One region of the Bradyrhizobium sp. LA6.8 genome, then DNA from elsewhere that is predicted to be linked to it. Evidence: predicted binding sites of a transcription regulator. Region 1 holds the regulator's gene; the other holds the start of a gene.
The links. The regulator LexA, encoded in region 1, represses DNA repair genes until DNA is damaged. The targets are predictions, from matches to a motif close to TGTTCNNNNTGTGTTCNG.
Positions count from the first base shown of each region.

Region 2: the regulator LexA is predicted to act here: its motif matches at 4,776-4,793, upstream of ABIA90_RS32830 (ribonuclease T2 family protein).

Region 1 covers NZ_JBEPQQ010000003.1:566,647-575,982, forward strand. Annotated here, with positions in the region: gene ABIA90_RS16320 (S41 family peptidase) at 1-304, opposite strand, end outside; gene ABIA90_RS16325 (alpha-hydroxy acid oxidase) at 612-1,745, shown strand; gene ABIA90_RS16330 (HAD family hydrolase) at 1,759-2,385, shown strand; gene ABIA90_RS16335 (hypothetical protein) at 2,541-2,735, shown strand; gene ABIA90_RS16340 (molybdopterin molybdotransferase MoeA) at 2,967-4,178, shown strand; gene lexA (transcriptional repressor LexA) at 4,355-5,056, shown strand; gene ABIA90_RS16350 (hypothetical protein) at 5,264-5,479, shown strand; gene ABIA90_RS16355 (hypothetical protein) at 5,672-6,106, shown strand; gene ABIA90_RS16360 (GAF domain-containing protein) at 6,331-7,272, shown strand; gene ABIA90_RS16365 (ComEC/Rec2 family competence protein) at 7,282-9,336, opposite strand, start outside.
Region 2 covers NZ_JBEPQQ010000008.1:227,421-236,756, reverse strand. Annotated here, with positions in the region: gene uvrC (excinuclease ABC subunit UvrC) at 1-1,533, opposite strand, end outside; gene ABIA90_RS32845 (outer membrane protein) at 1,782-2,405, shown strand; gene ABIA90_RS32840 (cold-shock protein) at 2,491-2,706, opposite strand; gene ABIA90_RS32835 (23S rRNA (adenine(2030)-N(6))-methyltransferase RlmJ) at 2,961-3,821, opposite strand; gene ABIA90_RS32830 (ribonuclease T2 family protein) at 4,008-4,730, opposite strand; gene ABIA90_RS32825 (hypothetical protein) at 4,853-5,314, opposite strand; gene ABIA90_RS32820 (hypothetical protein) at 5,498-5,791, shown strand; gene ABIA90_RS32815 (DUF3617 domain-containing protein) at 5,822-6,352, shown strand; gene ABIA90_RS32810 (ATP-binding protein) at 6,411-7,799, opposite strand; gene ABIA90_RS32805 (response regulator) at 7,818-8,549, opposite strand; gene ABIA90_RS32800 (MarR family winged helix-turn-helix transcriptional regulator) at 8,546-9,088, opposite strand.

The DNA of each region.
Region 1 (9,336 bases):
ACTCGCCGGAGGTGGTCTCCTGCATCTCGGTCCAGGCCTTGTCGTTCATGTAGCGTGAATGTGGGTCGAGCGAGGTCACCATGCCGGTGATCGCACCCTCAATCAGCTTGGAATTGTCGGGCTTCTCGACATAGCTCGCCTTCACCCGCTCGAACACTTCGCCGAACAGATTGAGCCGGGAATAGGCATCATCCGCGCTCGCTGCCGCCCGTGCCGCCCATACTCCACCGTGCGGGCTGGCGACCAGAAGGGTTAGACACGCTCCCGTGAGTGCGCCCAGGGGGAACAGCAGGTTTTTCCGCATGGATAGACTGGCCTTCTTGCTTGGAGCTTTGCTTTGGGCTTGTGAGGCGCCATGCAAATGGCGATCCAGCCCGCTGTTCACAATACCATTCTGGTTTCTTCAAGGCCGGGACGCCACGCTGGCGGGTACATCGTAAAAATCCCTTCGCCCGGGCCTAAACTTTTGGCAACGTTCCGAAACCGTTTCGCGCAACGCGGGAATCGGCCGGCCGGCCCACGCCTCTCAGCTATGCGATTTTAGGATGGTTTTGGAGGGCCGGACACGATAGGCGATGACAATAACGCTTCAAATTCTCGGGAGGACAACAATGAATGACGCGCCCCGCATCCGGCCGGAAAGGAACGTCGAACTCGGCGCCAGCGCCGAGCCATTCCAAAACCTGCACGAATTCATCCGCAAGGCGCGCGCCAACCTCAACCAGAACGCCTGGGACTATATCGTCGGCGCCGCCGAGACCGAGACCACGATGCGCCGCAACCGCATGGCGCTGGACGAGATCGCCTTCCGGCCGCGCGTGCTGCGCGACGTCCGCGAGGTCGACGGCTCGGTCGAGCTGTTCGGGCGCCGGATGCGGCTGCCGGTGGTGCTGGCCCCTGTCGGCGCACTGGAGATCTTCGATCCGGATGGCGCGGCGAGCGTCGCCCGCGCCTGCGGCACCTTCGGCGCGGCGCACATGCTGAGCTCGGTGTCCGAGCCCGGCCTGGAGAAGACCGCCGAGGCCGCCCCTGATGCGCTGCGGCTCTATCAACTCTATGTGCGCGGCGACGACGATTTCGTCGCCGATGTCGTCAGCCGGAGCGAGAAGAACGCCTACGCCGCCTTCTGCCTGACCGTTGATACCGCCCATTACAGCCGTCGCGAACGTGACATTGCCAAGCGCTATGTTCGCGAGAGCCGCCTGCGCGCCACCGGCGGCGATTACCAGAAGGGCCTGGAGTGGCGGACCGTGAAGATGATCAAGGACAAGTTCAAGATCCCGCTCATCCTGAAGGGCATCGCCACCGCCGAGGACGCCCGGATCGCGGTCGATCACGGCGTGGAGTGGATCTACGTCTCCAACCATGGCGGCCGCCAGCTCGATCACGGCCGCGGTGCCATGCATGTGCTGCCCGAGATCGCCGAGGCCGTGAAGGGACGCGCCAAGATCATGGTCGACGGCGGCTTCTGCCGCGGCACCGACATCGTCAAGGCGATCGCGGCGGGCGCGGACATGGTCGGCATCGGCCGGCTGCAATGCTGGGCATTGGCCGCGGCCGGCGAGGCCGGCGTGAGGCGAATGCTGGAGCTGCTCGAGGACGAGGTGCTGCGCTGCCTCGGCCTCTTGGGCGCCACCTCGTTCGCCGAGGTCGACAAGTCCTGCCTGCACCAGGCGACCGCAACGAATGCGCCGAGCGTGTTCAGCGCGTTCCCGCTGTTCGACCACGACCCCTATCGATATTGAGTGAAAGGATGCAATGAGCTCGCTCTCTCCCGGCAGCGCGGACGCGCTCCTGTTCGATCTCGGGCGCGTCGTGCTCGACATCGATTTCTCCAAGGCGATCGCCTGCTGGGCGGGACATGCCGGCTGCAAGCCGGAAGCCATCGTCGCGCGCTATGTGCGGGACAGCGAAGCCTACCGGCTGCACGAGGTCGGCAAGATCAGCGACGAGGCCTATTTTGACTCGCTGCGCGTCTCGCTCGGGATCGGCATCTCGGACGCCCAGTTCCTGGAGGGCTGGAACGCGATCTTCGCCGGCGAGATGCCCGACATCGCCGAGCTGCTGCCACGTGCGGCAAAGCAGTTGCCGCTCTACGCCTTCTCCAACACCAACCGGCCGCATGTGGACCACTTCTCGAAGGAATATGCCGCCCTGCTCGGCCATTTCCGCGAGCTGTATCTGTCGTCCAGCATCGGCCTGCGCAAACCCGATGTGGAGGCCTTCGACCATGTCGTGGCGGCGATCGGCGTGCCCGCGAACCGTATCGTGTTCTTCGACGATCTTGCCGAGAACATCGAAGGAGCGCGGTCGCGCGGCCTGACCACGGTCCACGTGACCTCGCCCCGCGACGTCGGGAACGCCCTCAAGGCGCTCGGAATCTGATCTTTGGCCGGCAAGCCGACGGGCCGCGAATGGAACTATATTGCCCGGGGGCGAGGAACCAAAACCCTTTGTGCATTTTTATACAGAGTTCCCGGAACGATTGCCCCTCTCAGGACTCATGAGTCCGTTGGGAATTCTACATCGGGCTTATCGTCGTGTTGGGCAAAACCTACCTCACCAAGCAGGCCTCTCTGCTGATGAAATTCGCCAGGACCACCTCGGATTCTGAGCTTTCCGCCAAGCTGATCAGCAAGGCCGCCGACCTGAAATCCCAGGCCGACCCGCTGCCTGACAAGGATCAGGGCCCCGCAGCGCCGGACGTCAGTCCGTACAAGCCGCCGGGGAGTTGACCGATGCTGGCCGTGGCTCTCGTCCTTCTCGTCCTCGCCATGGCCATCCTCGTACCGGTCTGTCTCGCTTTCTGGATCATGCCGCGGCGGACTTGATGCTCACCCTTCATCGCAGAGCGGATGACGCAGGATAAATCATCCTGCGCGGCCACTGTTTTGCCTCTGCGCCTGCACTCGGCTAGAACTCTCGCCGCCGATTTGCCCGAACGGGCCCAGCAGGAGTTTTCACCCGTGGCCCTGATGCCGGTTTCCGACGCGCTCGCTGCGGTGCTGGCGGGCGCAGAGCCGCTGCCTGAAGAGATGATCGCGCTCGACGCAGCCTTCCACCGCGTGCTCGCGCGCGACGTCGCCGCGCGGCGCACGCAGCCGCCGCAGGCGATGTCGGCAATGGACGGCTATGCGGTGCGCGCGGTCGATGCGGCGAAGATCGACTCCCAGCTCACCCTGATCGGCGAGGTCGCGGCGGGCCGCCCGTTTGCGGGATCGGTCGGCGCCGGCGAGGCCGTGCGTATCTTCACCGGCGGTGTCGTTCCCGATGGCGCTGATGCGGTCGTGATCCAGGAGGACACGATCGCGGACGGCAAGCGCATCACCATCAAGGAAGCCGCCGTAACGGGGCGGCACATCCGCCCCGCCGGCGTCGACTTCTCGGAAGGCGACGTGCTGCTGCGCAAGGGAGCCCGGCTCACCGAGCGCGACCTCGCGCTCGCCGCCGGCATGAATTACCCGCAATTGCCAGTCCGGCGACGCCCGAAGGTCGCGATCCTCGCGACCGGCGACGAGCTGGTGATGCCGGGTACGACGCCGGGCCACGGCCAGATCGTCTATTCCAACGGCTACGCCCTGCACGCGCTCGCCCGCAGCGAGGGCGCCGATACCATCGACCTCGGCGTTGCCGCCGATACGCTGGAGGCCACCACGGCCGGCATCGGCCGCGCGCGGGAGAGCGGCGCCGACATCCTGATCACGACCGGCGGCGCGTCGGTCGGGGACCACGATCTGGTCCAGCAGGCGCTGAGGGACGAAGGTATCTCGATGGCGTTCTGGAAGATCGCGATGCGGCCGGGCAAGCCGATGATGAACGGGCGGCTCGGCGCGATGCGCGTGATCGGCCTGCCCGGCAATCCCGTGTCATCCTACGTTTGCGGCTTCCTGTTCATGGTGCCGTTGATTCGCGCGCTTTCGGGCCGTTCGATGATTCATCACCGCCGCGAACGCGCGGTGCTCGGCCGCGATGTCGGCGCCAACGACCAGCGCGAGGATTACCTGCGCGCACGCCTCGAGCTCCGCGATGACGGCACGCTCGTCGCCCTTCCGGTCAATCACCAGGATTCCTCGCTGCTTGCGAATCTCGCTGCGGCACAGGCACTTCTCGTGCGCGCGCCATTCGCGCCGAAGGCCGAAGCCGGCACGCCTTGCGAGGTCTTGCGGCTGCCCGTCTGAGCGCTTCGTTCGCGTGCGTTCCGCGAACTTTGTCGCGTTCACGGTAAATTAAGCAGTTGCGGAACATGTATCGAACATATAGTGTCCGTTCATGATTTGTTTCGAGAATGTAGCGGCTTACTGCTGAATTCAGCGTCTCGGAATCGAACGACATCAACCGGGGGATTTTGGTCGAGATGTTAACGCGCAAACAATACGAGCTCCTGCGGTTCATCAGCGAACGGCTGAAGGAAAGCGGCGTGCCGCCCTCCTTCGATGAGATGAAGGACGCGCTCGACCTGCGCTCGAAATCGGGCATCCATCGCCTGATCACTGCGCTCGAGGAGCGCGGCTTCATCCGGCGCCTGCCCAACCGGGCCCGCGCCATCGAGGTGATCAAGCTGCCCGAGCTTCAGGCCGCTGCCGGCAGCCGCCGCGGCTTCACGCCGAGCGTCATCGAAGGCAATCTCGGCAAGGTCCGCACGACTTCGAGCCCGCCGGCGGACGAGGGCGAGCGCCCCGTCGCGGTCCCCGTGATGGGCCGCATCGCGGCCGGTACGCCGATCGAGGCCTTGCAGACCCGCAGCCACACCATCAGCGTACCGCCTGACATGCTCGGCTCGGGCGAACATTACGCGCTCGAAGTGCGCGGCGATTCCATGGTCGAGGCCGGCATTCTCGACGGCGACATGGCGCTGATCCAGCGCAACGAGAGCGCCGATACCGGCGATATCGTGGTGGCGCTGATCGACGACGAGGAGGCGACGCTCAAGCGCTTCCGCCGCCGCGGCGCCTCGATCGCGCTCGAGCCCGCCAATGCGGCCTATGAGGTCCGCATTCTGCCGCCCAACCGGGTGAAGATCCAGGGCAAGCTGATCGGGCTGTACCGGAAGTATTGATACCGGACGTGCCGGTATCGGTTATTTGGCGCCCCGCGCGCTTTCGATCGGCGGCGCCGATCCGAGATTGGAGCGGACGATTGTCCGCTTCCGCTGGATAGTCTTTCTGGTTTCGCGCAGATTATCCGGCCCCTCCTCCAGCGGTAAATCCTCGGCACGCCGCACGAAGCAGCCCTGCTTCGCGGCCTTCAGGTTCGAGGAGAAGTCATGCGCCGGATCGTTCTGAGCACAATTGCTGTGGCGCTGATCGCAGCATCAGCGTCGCAAGCCTTGGCCGTGCAAGCCTTGGCCGCGCAATCGCGGCCCCATGTCCGCAAGGATACCGCCATGAGCGAGCAAGTCCGCAAGGCCCTCGACGCCGTCGACCAACCGTCGCGGCCGGGCTGGCAATATTCCGGCTGGTCGGCGCCTGCGGGGCGCTGACACGCGCCTGCAGAATGCAAAGGGGCGGGCTTTGTTCCTGGTGGATTCGGGAAAGTTAATGTGATTGCGGCCTGCGGCGGCGAGCCGTAGATTTGCCTACAACCCGGCAGAACGTTTGGTATTTCCACTCTGATAGAGGCCTGCGCCTCGATTAAGAGACGTGGGTCGCTATCCCTGCATGAGGAGCACCCGATGTGTGACTACAGCCTGCATGCCGTCGCGTCGCGTCCCGCCGAAGTCGGCGAGACGATCGTCACGACAACCTTCCGCGGCACCTCGACGCGCGGCTTTGCCTCCGCGGCCGATCCGACCGTCGCGGTCTGCCTGCTCCCGGGAACGGAGCTCGCCTTCGCCGACAACGTCCGCTACGACAATCGCTGGATCTGGACGCGCACCGTCAATTCGCGCGTCGGCAAATTCGGCAAGATCGATCCGCACATTCCCGATCGCCATCATGATGCGATCGAATTCCCCGACGGCAAATCCGTGCTGGTGACGCAGCTGGTCGAAGGCCAGCGTGCGACCGTGCTGCAGCTACCGGTGACCCAGCCGCTCGGCGAGCGCGAGCACAAGCCGCAGACCATCACCGACAGCCGGACAACCATCACCCGCCTGCCGATCGGCTGATGCAGCCATTCCCGGCCGGCAGGTCGGGCCAGGATTGAAAATCGCCATCGCCGGCCGAGGCCGGCGAGATGGTGTCGTTTGTGTCCCGCGAAACTCCATCGGGCGGACCAAGCCGTGGCGTCTCCCACCGCACGAAGTTTGCGCTGTCCTGCCTGAATTTTGAACGTCCGTTCCGCAGCCAAATGGCCGATGCTTGGTGCGGCTTGAGACGGCGGGCACGTTCGATGAAGACCTTCATTCGCGTCGTTGAACTCTGGGTGCCTGACCGCACGCGCATGCGGCTGGAATTCGGCGGCGGCCTCTACGGCGAAGGGTTGTCCGCGTTTAGGGACGTGAGCGAGGATCTGCACTTCGGATATGACGAGGGGCTTCCCGGCAAGGCCTGGGCTGGCGGCCACCCCGTGATCCTCACCAGATTCACCGATTCCTATTTCAAGCGGACCGATCAGGCCATCGCCGCCGGGCTGACCTGCGGCGTGGCGGTGCCGGTGTTTTCAGGCGAATTCCTGCAAGCCGTCATGGTGCTGTTCTGCGGCGACGACGAGGCCCATGTCGGCGCGATCGAGCTCTGGCACAACGATGCCGAAACCTCCTACGAGATGGGGCTCGTCGACGGCTATTACGGCACCGCCGACATGTTCGAATTCAACTCCCGCCATACCAGATTTCCGCGCGGCTTCGGCCTGCCCGGCCGCATCTGGAAAGCCGGCCTGCCGCTGATCATCAAGGACCTGCACGATGCCAGGAGTTTTCTGCGCTGGGAGGACGCCGCCAAGGTCGGTATCAATCTCGGCGTCGGCGTTCCCTACCGGACCGGCACCGATCAGACCTGGGTGCTGACATTTCTCTCCGCGCGGGCGACCCCGATTGCGCGACGCTTCGAGATCTGGGTCCCGGACGAGGCCCGTTCGGCGCTGGTCTTCCGCGCCGGCGATTGCAGCGCGCAGACCGACCTCGCCGCGCTCTATGCGACGAAATCCATCGCCAAAGGCGAAGGCAGCATCGGCGGGGCCTGGGCCACCGGCATGCCCGCACTCAACGACGATCTCGCGCGTGACGTCTCGGTCGCGGCCTCGCAGGCCTGCGCCTCTGGACTGAGCCAGATGGTCGTCCTGCCGGTGATCGGCAACGCCAGGCTCGACGCCGTGCTGGCCTGGTATCTGTAACCCGTCCGCTCAATCCTCGGCCTGCAGGTCGGCTTCCGATGGCGTCGCGTCGCGGTTGCGGGGAGCCGCCGCCTGCGGCGCAAGGCTCGCGCTGAAATCCGCCTCGCCGGCCGCCGCCGGCGACCACGGACGGTCTGTCCCCCTCGTCTTCGCCGCCTGAACCGCAAAACCGTCGCCGCTTCGCGTCAGCGCCAGCGCGCCTTGCCTTGCGAGACGCTGACGGTCGACAACCATCGCTGCGCAATCCGGCGGCGCCGGCCGCGCCGTCACCACCAGCGCGGCCCGGCTGCAATCGTCAGCCAGTGAATCGATGCGCAAGGCCAGCGCGACCAGGCGCCCGTCGGCGAGCGGCGTCACGCAGCCGGCTTCGTCGCACGACACCCCGACGGCCAGTGAGGCACTGCCGGGATCGCGCGGATCGGCGTCGGCGGCGAGCCATTCCTTCAGAAGAAAACTGTCCTTGCTCGACCTGATCAGATGCAAGTGCCCATCCCTGCCCCGCACCGCGACACTCTGGCCGTCACCGGCGATCAGGATATCGGGCTGCCGCGCGCGCAGTCCCCAGAGGATCGCGGCGAACAGCACCACCGCGCCGGCCCAGCGCAACGGCGTGCGCAACAAACCCATCACGATGATCCCCAAGCTTGCAGCGATCAGCGGTGCGATGCCGAAAGCCGAGATACGGCCGATCGCGCCCGGCAAAGCGGCCACCCAGCGCGACACCGCAACCATCCAGTCGATGCCGATCCCCATCAGCCACCAGAACGGACCATCGAGTCCGAACGGCGCTGCAATCAAGCCCAACAGGCCCGCGGGCATCACCAGGGCCGAGACCACCGGCATCGCCCCGAGGTTGGCGAGCACGCCGAACGGGGTGACGCGGTGGAAGTGGAAGGCGGCATAGGGCGTGGTCGCGAGCCCCGCGATCAGCGAGGCCAGGAACAGCATCGCGATCTCGCGTCCGCCCCACATTGCGATCCGCGCGGTCGCGGAATGATCGGGCGACGCAAACAGGTTCGGCATGCCGATCTGCACCAGTGCCACCAGTCCGAGCGTCGCGGCGAAGGACATTTGAAAACTCGGATGCACAAGTGCTTCCGGTGCGACCGCGAGCACGATCAGCGCGGCCACCGCCAGCGTGCGGAAGGTGATGGCACGGCGATCGACCATGACCGCGATCAACACCACCGCCGTCATGAAGAACGAGCGTTGCGTGGCGACCTCCGCACCCGACAGCAGCAGATAGAACGCGGCTGCGACCAGCGCCGCAGCCGCCGACCATTTCTTGATGGCAAAGCCGGCCGCCATTCCAGGGATCAACGCCAGCAGCGCGCGCACCGCGAAGAAGACCACGCCGGCGACGACCGCCATGTGATAGCCGGAAATCGAGAGCACATGTCCCAGCCCCGAGATGAACATGGCGTCGTTGACGGGCGTGGTAATCGCATCGCGCCGGCCCGTGAGCAGCGCGGTCGCGATCACCCGGTTGTCGCCCTCGAGCGTGGCGCGGATGCGCGCGTCCATCGCATCGCGCAGACCCTGCATGAAGGCGGCATAACGTAGCCGCAAGCCACCGGCGTCCGGCGGCACCGATGCCGCAATCGTGCCCATCACGAAGCCGGAGGCGCCGATACCCTGGAAGAACATGTCGCGCGAAAAGTCATAGCTGCCGGGGCGCACCGGCGACAACGGCGGCAACAGCCGCGCCTTCAACTGCACGAAGCTGCCGACCTCGGGCGCAGTCCCCTTGCGCACGGAGAGGCGCACGCGCTCGAGCTTGACGTCGCTGCGCTGCGCCTCCATCGCGGTGACGCGCAGCACGAAGCGGTCAGTGCGCTCGCGGATGTCGCGGGTCTCGACGAAGCCCGACAGCGAGACGGAATAGAGCGGCTTTGCCAGCACCGTGTGCGCGATCCGCGCCGTCTTCCAGGTCGCCGTGGCAAAACCGGCCGCCACCGCCGCGATCATGATCGCCGGCGCAAACAACCGGCTCCGCCGCAACAGCACGGCGCCAAGCGTGAGCGCGATGGCCGTTGCGGCAACGACCCACAGCACCGGTTCATG
Region 2 (9,336 bases), on a different contig from region 1:
CACCTCGCGCATCATGCCGTAATCGTCGCCCGGCGTGAGCCCTTCCGACTTGATGTTGAACTTGCGGTACTGGTTCTTCACGAAACCATCGGGGCCGGCGACGATCATGGCGCCGACCGCATTGGTGCCCTGGATGTGGCTGTTGTCGTAGACCTCGATGCGCTTGGGTGAATGCGGCAGGCTCAGCGTCGTCGCCATGGCGTCGAGCAGCCGGCTCTGCGTCGCGGTGTCCGCGAGCTTGCGGCCGAGCGCCTCGCGCGCATTGGTCAGCGCGTGGGCGACCAGCTCCTTCTTCTCGCCGCGCTTGGGCGCCGTGACCTCGATCTTGTGGCCGGCCTTGATCGACAGCGCATTGGCGAGCAGCTCGCTCTCCTCGATCTCGTGCGAGAGCAGGATGTTCTTCGGCGGCGGCTTGTCGTCGTAGAACTGGGCGAGGAAGGACCCCAGCACTTCCTCCGGCGTATAGGTCTTCTCCGCGCGCGGGAAATAGGCGCGGTTGCCCCAGTTCTGTCCGGTGCGGAAGAAGAACACTTCGACGCAGGAGAATCCGCCCTCCTGGTGGATGGCGAACACGTCGGCTTCTTCCACCGTGCGCGGATTGATGCCCTGCTGCGACTGGATCGCCGATAGCGCGGCGAGGCGGTCGCGGTAGAGTGCCGCGGTCTCGAATTCGAGCTCGCCGGAGGCCTTCTCCATCTCGCCGGCAAGCTCCTGCTTCACCGCTTGGCTCTTGCCGGAGAGGAAGTCGGTCGCCTCGCGCACCAGCGTCGTATAGCCGGGGAAATCGATCTCGCGGGTACAGGGGCCGGCGCAGCGGCGGATCTGGTAGAGCAGGCAGGGCCGCGAGCGGCTCTCGAAGAAGGAATCGGTGCAGGAGCGGATCAGGAACGCGCGCTGCAAGGCGGTGATGGTGCGGTTGACCGCGCCGGCGGAAGCGAACGGGCCGAAATAGCGGCCGGGCCGCGACTGCGCACCACGATGCTTGAGGATCTGCGGCGCCCAATGGTCGCCGGTGATCAGGATGTAGGGAAACGACTTGTCGTCGCGCAGCTGCACGTTGAAGCGCGGCCGGAGCTGCTTGATGAGATTGGCTTCCAGCAGCAGCGCTTCGGTCTCGGTGTTGGTCGAGACGATCTCCACGGTCACCGTGGCCGCGATCATGCGCAGGATGCGCGCCGGTTGCGGCGCGCTCTGGCGCGCATAGTTCGACAGGCGCTTTTTGACGTTCTTGGCCTTGCCGACATAGAGCACGTCGGCATTGGCGCTGAGCATGCGATAGACGCCCGGCGAGGTGGGCGCGAGGCGGACCGCGCGCTCGATCGCCTCATGGCCGGTCGCCAGCGGCTCTTCGCCGACCGCGCCGCTCTCCTCCAGGATGTCAGGCAGCAGCGCGTCGTCCTCGTCCTCGCCAGCGGTGGTGGCGGGATCGAGGTCCGGCGGCGCCAGGCTCTCCGGCGGGGCGTCGGCCGTCGTGCCGCGCGGAGATTTGCGCGCGCGTGCGTCGTCCGGATTGTCGGTGGAATCGTGAGCCATGATGCGAATTTAAGCGCTGGGGGTGCCGATTTGAAGTTCCAGCCTTGCGGCACACACAGGATGGCGGCGCGGTTCCGGGTAACACTTGCTTAAGCCTGTTAAGAGCGTGGTAACCCGGCTTAACAGGCCTTTAACTTAAAACTCTCGATAAATCTTACGCGAAAAAGAGGAGGTTCCGTAACCATGCGATTTTGCCTTGCGCGGCGGCGCAGGCATCGCGGGGGCGGCCGTTGCGTTGGAGAGTACCGATGAGGGGGTTCGTTGTAGGCGCAGCCGTGTTGGTTGCAGCCGGCTGGACAGCTTCGGCAGAGGCCGCCGATCTCAATTACGGGCAGGGTGCGCCGTACACCGTCAATCAGCCGCTCAACGCCTATAGCTGGGCCGGTCCGTATCTCGGTGCCAATCTCGGCTATGAGTGGGGCTCGGTGAGTAATTCGCCCGTCAAGCCCTCCGGTTTCGTCGGCGGTGTGCAGGCCGGCTACAATTTTCAGAATGGTCCATGGGTGTTCGGCGTCGAGGGCGACATCCAGGCCGCGGGCGCTGATGACACCTTCGCGCCGTGGAAGTTCTCCAACCCCTGGTTCGGCACGCTGCGCGGCCGCGCCGGCTATGCGTTCAGCAACGTGCTGTTCTACGGCACCGCCGGCCTCGCCTTCGGCGAGCTGCGCGCGCAGACATTCGGTTGGACGGAGTCGCACACCACCGCAGGCTGGACCATCGGTGCCGGCGCGGAAGTCGGCTTCGCGCCGAACTGGAGCGCCAAGCTCGAATATCTCTACATCGATCTGTCGACGAGCCAGTTCGCAATTACCGGCGTGTCAAACGGCTATAGCGCCAGCGTTGTGCGCGCAGGCGTGAACTATCACTTCTGATAGTTGAAGAAGAAAATACCGGACAACAGCCTCCCGGCCGCTCGCGGCCGGGATTTTTTTCGCCAGGTGTTCGCTCGAAAACGCTCTAGGAGACGATGACCAAATTGACTGCCTTTGGTCCCTTCCCCTTCTTGTCCGGCTCGACTTCAAAAGTAATGCGCTGTCCTTCGGCGAGATCTTTCAGTCCCGCCCGCTCCACAGCAGTAATGTGCACGAAGACGTCGCGCCCGCCGTCGTCGGGCTTGATGAAACCGTAGCCGCGCTCGCCGTTAAAAAACTTGACCGTTCCCGTCATGGCCATCGGGAAACTCCCCCTCATTGCTCCTCCGTCGCGACGCAGACTCACGTCACGACATGACCGGGCCTTACGAAGCCCGGGAGCTGGCCATCCTTGGGCGGACCTTTCTTTCGGTCCGATCGGATCTTTCTTAGGCCTTCACTCCGCCGCAACCATTCGCGGAAGCGGAACGTAAAGCCAGTCACGGAAACAGCATAATACGGTTCTCTGCAGATTGACTACCGCTCCTGCATCTTTTTCCCAAGAATGCCGGGGTGTTACGGTCTCGGCACCTCTAATCGGAATCTGGCAGCTCCGCCCTGTCCGAGCGGTATCTCCAGCTCGGGCAGGATCGTCTTGAGCTCGCCATGCAGCGTGTACGGCGGATTGACGATCAACAATCCGGCGGAGGTGAGGGCGGCGCCATCAAGCTGCGGCGCGACACTGAATTCGAGACGCAGACATTTTCCTGGTGGTTTTGCTGCGGCTGCGAGCCGCGCCACTGATTGCACCAGCGTGTCGGTGGCGCGCCGGCTCTTGGCCGGATACCAGATTACATAGATACCGGTCGGCCATTTCACGAAAGCCGCCGAGAAGGCGTCGCCGAGCTTTTCGAACTCGTCTTTCGCCTCGAACGGCGGGTCGATCAGCACGAGCCCGCGCCGTTCCTTCGGTGGCACGAAGGCCGGCAGCGCGACCCAGCCGTCGAGATCGACCACGCGCGCCTGTTCGTCGCGGCGCAGCACACCGATCAGCGCCTTGCGCGCCTTCGGCTCGAGCTCGCAGGCAACGAGGCGGTCCTGCGGCCGCAGCAGGCCGCGCGTGATCAGCGGCGAACCCGGATAGGCCTTGAGTTCGCCCTTCGGATTGTAGGCACGAACGATGTCGAGATAGGGCTTGGCCAGCGCCACGGCGTCGTTCGACAGGCGCGCCTGCATCAGCCGCGCGATGCCGGTCAGCCATTCGCCGCTGCGGCGCGCCTCGTCGCTTTCGAGATCATAGAGGCCGGCGCCGGCATGGGTGTCGATGACACGGAATGCGCCCGGCTTGTCCTGAAGGTAGGTAATGATGCGCGCGAGCACGATGTGCTTGATGACATCGGCGAAGTTTCCGGCGTGGAAGGCGTGACGGTAGTTCATGAGACAGGACTACGCTACGTCACGGCTTGAGCAAAGCGGCATGCGCGTCTGTCCCGGACGCGCTGCTGCTCTTAGCGTTGCGGGCCAGGGCCGAGGACTCGGGGGGCTGGATTCCCATGCAGCATGGACCCCGATTCTGCAGCGCACCGCCGAAACGGCGCTGCGTCCGGGGCACGCGCACTTGGACTACCCACCCCTGATCGGCGGCATCGTCACCTGGTCGCGGCGGCAGGCGCGGCGCTCGATCTCCTCGCAGGCCCGGAATTGCAGGTCCTTGCTGAGGCAGATGCGGACCTCGGAGAGCCGGGTCCGATTGCAGGTGACCGAGATGGCCGCGTTGCTCAGGCCCGCATTGGCCTTGATGAAGGCTTCCTCCACCTCGCCCGGCGCCACGGTCTTGGCCTGCGACAGTTCGAGATATTCCGCCGGGATCTTGATCGCGGCGCGCGCCTTTCGGATCGTCTCGAAATAATTGCGGCTGTCGAGCCCGGAGCAGGTGCCGTGCTTGTCCCACTCGTTGAAGATCAGCCCCGGCGCCGGCATCAAATCGAGCATCGAAGAGACGATGCTGCGGTTCAGGCGTGGCGACGGCCGCTGGCAATATTCAGGGAAACCATTCTCATATTGCGGCCACAGCCCGTGCACCACGAACGCGTAGGGCCGCCCGCTGCACTGCATCTGCGAGCGACCACCGCCGCCGCCGCCGCGGTTGCGCTCGGACGCCTCCTCGCAGAACGAGGGCGACCATGACAGCGACAGCACATAGAAGTCGAATTCGCCGGGCGCGTTCTGCCGTTTGTCCTGGGCCTTCGCGCCGCCCGGCAGCGCGACCAGCCCGGCGGCCAGAACCAGGGGGAGGGTCAGTGAGATCACGAGACGGGTGAACGAACGCAATCTAAAATGAAACATGGCGACGCCCCTCAACTAGACTGTGCAATCAGCCTAGCAGGCAACAAGAACATTTCAAGAACAAAGTTCGGGCCGGCCCGTCAGGCGCCTGATCAGTCCGATTCAGGCCTTTCGATCGAGGCTCAGGGCCTGGCGGCGCGGCAGGACGGATTGTAGGCCCAGTTGCGGTCGAGCCCGACCACGCACCATTCCACACCATTGCCGTAGCCGGAGAAGCCGCCATCCTCGATGATCGAGAAATGCACCTTGCGCACCTTGCCGTCATTGAGCATGGCGTCGCCGGTGCAATAGCGGCGCGGAATGTTGTCGGACTGCCAGGGCCGGAACGCGATCTCGTGAACGGCGGCGAAGCCAGTGATCTTCAACGAGGAATTCCAGAACGAGCTTTCCTTCTCCCAGAACTGGGTGGCGATGGTCGGCAGCGCCCTCTCGCAATCGACGACGGCGCCGTCATAGCGCGGCCCGTTCAGCCAGAAGTTCAGCTCCAGCGGATTGGCGGCCCTGGCCTCACCGAGCGACAGCGCTCCGAACATGAGGCCAAGCAAGGTGGCAAAGCGGAGCGATTTCAGGGGGAGGGCGCGCATGGGCAATCCGGACAGCTGGGTCTTGCGAAGGATGGACGGTGCCGCGAAGGCCGGGGCAGGTCAAGTGCAGCGCGGCAACACTTGGCCAAGAGTTGACCCTAACCTCGCAGCCGGCGGGGCATCAGTTCTTTTCATGGACATCCCGGCACCGTAAACTGGCGCCAACCAACTGGAGTGACGGGAATGCGAATCATTGCGGCTGCGGGCCTTCTTGCCCTGGGGATGATGGCCAGCCAGTCGGCACGCGCCGATATGCTTCCGGTGCCTCCGTTCAAGGGCAACGACACCGGCGGCATCATCGCTTATTCGATGGCGACCCAGGCGGATGCGCGGCAGGTCGCGGTCGATCACTGCGCGCGCTACGGCAAGGTCGTGAAATTCCTCGCGGTGCAGGCCTTTGAGGGCGGCTATATCTCGTTCTCCTGCCGTTGGGTGCCCTATGGCGCGGCCCAACAGCCGATCCGCACGCTGTACTGAGGCGCTTTCGGAACGTCGGGAGCTTCCCACATGGCGCGCAAGCTCGCTTTGCTCGGCTCGGCCCTTTGTCTTGTGGTGTCGGCAGGCAGCGCCAGCGCCGACGATCTGCCGGTGCGCAAGGCCGGTCTCTGGGAAATGAAGATGGTCAGGACCGGCACGCCCATGCCCGAGATGACCATGCAGCACTGCACCGACGAGACCGTCGACAAGGAGATGAACAACAACGTCTCCCCGATGGCCAAGCAGATCTGCGCCAAGCAGGACATCAAGAAGACCGCGACCGGCTATGTCAGCGATTCCGAGTGCAACGTCGCCGGCATCAGCACGACCTCGCATGCCGAGATCACCGGCGATTTCAACTCGGCCTATACGGTGAAGACCTCGTCGCACGCGCAAGGCGGCGCCGCCGGCGCAGCAGGCCGCGACACCACGATGCAGCTCGAAGCCAAGTGGCTCGGGGCCTGCAAGCCCGACCAGAAGCCCGGCGACATCGTGATGCCCGGCGGATTCAAGATGAACGTGCGCGACATGGACAAGTTGAAGGCGCTGCTGCCGAAGTAGGTTCACCGCGAAACCGGTGCGCTCCCTCTCCCCGCAAGCGGGGCGAGGTGAAGAACGACTACACCGGTATCCTCACACTCGCCCTTAATCCCCCCATCGGGCTGTCGCCGAGGGTGATGTCGCCGCCATGCGAGCGCGCGATGTCGCGGGCGATGGCGAGCCCCAGGCCGGTGCCGCCTTCGTCCTGGTTGCGGGCGTTGTCGAGCCGCAGGAACGGCTTGAACACCTCTTCGCGCAAGTGCGCGGGAATGCCGGGGCCGTCGTCCTCGACCGTGACGGTCAAATAACGGTGATCGCGCTGGCCGTTGATGGCGATGCTCTTGCCGTAGCGCGCCGCGTTGGTGACGAGGTTGGCGAGGCAGCGCTTGAACGAGGCCGGCTTCACGGTCACCACGGGCAGGCCGTGGAACGCGACGGTCGCGGTGTGGCCGTGGCGCTCGGCGTCGCTGCGCAGCTCCTCGAGCGCCTGCGCCATGTCGGTCGGCTGCGACTGCTCGCCGGAATCGCCGCGGGCAAACGCAAGGTAGTCCTCCAGCATCATCGACATCTCGTCGACGTCCTTGCGCATGCCCTCGAGCTCCGGGTTGTCGCCAATCAGCGCCAGCTCGAGCTTGAAGCGGGTCAGGATGGTGCGGAGATCGTGGCTGACGCCGGCAAGCATCGCGGTGCGCTGCTCCATCGTGCGCTCGATGCGTGACTTCATCTCGAGGAAGGCGACCGCCGCGCGCCGTACCTCGCGCGCGCCGCGCGGCCTGAAGTTCGGCGCCTCGCGGCCCTTGCCGAAACTCTCGGCGGCGTCTGCCAGCCGCAGGATCGGCTTGATCTGGTTGCGCAGGAACAGCACGGCTACGATCAGGAGGATCGAGGAGGTGCCGACCATCCAGAACAGGAAGATCTCCGAGTTCGAGGCATAGGCGGCGCTACGCTGCGCGAACACGCGCATCACGGCATCGTCGAGCTGGATCCGGATCTCGACGAGGTTGGAGCGGCCGACGGTGTCGATCCAGAACGAGCGTCCGATCTGGCGGCCGAGCTGCACCGACAGGGTCTGGTCGAGCAGCGAGAAGAACGGCTTTGGCCCCGGCGGCGGCATGTCGCCGGCGGGGAGGAAGTCGACGACGAGGCCGAGGCGCTGCTGGGCGATGCGGCGGATCTCGTTGCGGTCCTTGTCCTGCGGATAGCCCTTGTAGACGTCGATCAGCGCGGCGATGTCCTGCACGACAGCAGCCGACAGGCGACGCGTCACCGTGTTCCAGTGCCGCTCCATGAACACGAAGGCGACGACCGATTGCAGGATCACCATCGGTACGATCATGATGAGGAGCGCGCGCGCATAGAGGCCGGTCGGCATCCAGCCCTTGAACGCGTTGCCCATCCAGCCATTGGCGGCAGAGACGCGGCCGGCGGCGCTCTTCAACAGCGTCAGGCCGGTATCGATCGTGCTCATCGGTCGCGCTTCACTGCTTTATGGCGAGGCCACCAGGCGGTAGCCGATGCCGCGCACCGCCTGGAGGAACAGCGGATTGGCGGGGTCGGTCTCGATCTTGCGCCTGAGGCGGTTGATCTGCACGTCGACGGCGCGCTCGTTGACGCTGCCATTGCCGGTGAGCGCGCTGCGCGGCACGGTCTCGCCCGGGGTCTCCGAGAGAATCCGCAGCATCTCGCGTTCGCGGTCGGTGAGGTGAATGACCTCCTCGCCCTGGCGCAGCTCGCCGCGATCGAGATGGTAGACGTAAGGGCCGAACGCGATCTTCTCCACCGCGGCGGTTTGCGGCGGCGGCGCGGCGCGCTTGAGGATGTTGTTGATGCGCAGCGCGAGCTCGCGCGGCTCGAACGGTTTTGCCACGTAATCGTCGGCGCCGATTTGCAGGCCTTCGATGCGGGCTTCGGCCTCGTGCCGCGCCGTCAGCATCACGATCGGCACCGAGGAGGAGGTCCGGATGAAGCGGGCGAGATCGAAGCCGGTTTCGCCGGGCATCATGACGTCGAGGATCAGGAGATCGAAATGCAGGCCCATGAGCTTCGAGCGTGCATCGCCGGCGCTTGCGGCGGTGGTGACGCGATAGCCTTCGCTGGCGAGGAAGCGCGACAACAGATCGCGGATGCGGCGGTCGTCGTCGACCAGCAGCAGATGCGGCGCATCGTCGGCCGGTTCTACCGGCGGGCGGGCGAGCGTGGCAGCGAACGGCACGTTCACTCCTTTCCGTCCTGATTGACGTTGGCGAAGATCGTCTCCAGCACCTTGTCCGGATCGTCGCGGTCGATCATCGCGCGCAGGAAACGCTTGACGGTATCGGCATCCTGCGGCGCCAGCTCGGCGAGCGCCTTGGTGATCCGCGTGGTCTGGAGTCCGGCGAGCTTCTGCACCAGCGCCTCGCCCTTCGGCGTCGCGTAGAGCAGGCGCTGGCGGCGGTCATTGTCGCCGGTCTTCTGCACGATATAGCCCTCGTCCAGGAGCTGCTTGAGCACGCGGCCGAGCGACTGTTTTGTGATGCGCAGGACATCGAGCAGGTCGGCGACCTTGAGGCCGGGATAGCGATAGACGAAATGCATGACCCGGTGGTGGGCCCGGCCGAAGCCGAAAGCCTCCAGCTCCTGGTCGGGATCGCCGACGAAATCACGATAGGCGAAGAACAGCAGTTCGATGATATCCCAGCGCAAATTGCCTCCATCGCCTGCGGCCGGCCGCGGCTCGGCTGCGTCTTGAGAGGGAGTTGCGAAATTTATGTCAGGCATATTGACGTATCTTGGGTTCAATGTTACAAAACGATTAGCCCGCACGAAATTTTAGATCGCTTCGCGTCGGGTGGCAGTTCTAGGAGCGGCCGGAGAGAGCCGGACAGGCGACGACGGCCGAAGCAGATCTACCGTGCGATTGTCGAGCGGCATTTCGGCAAAACATACTGGACTTCCGCCTTCCGCAAAAGCATGTCCTCGGCGACATGCTGGCCACGGAAACCGGCCGTAACAAGGCTGGCGGCGGT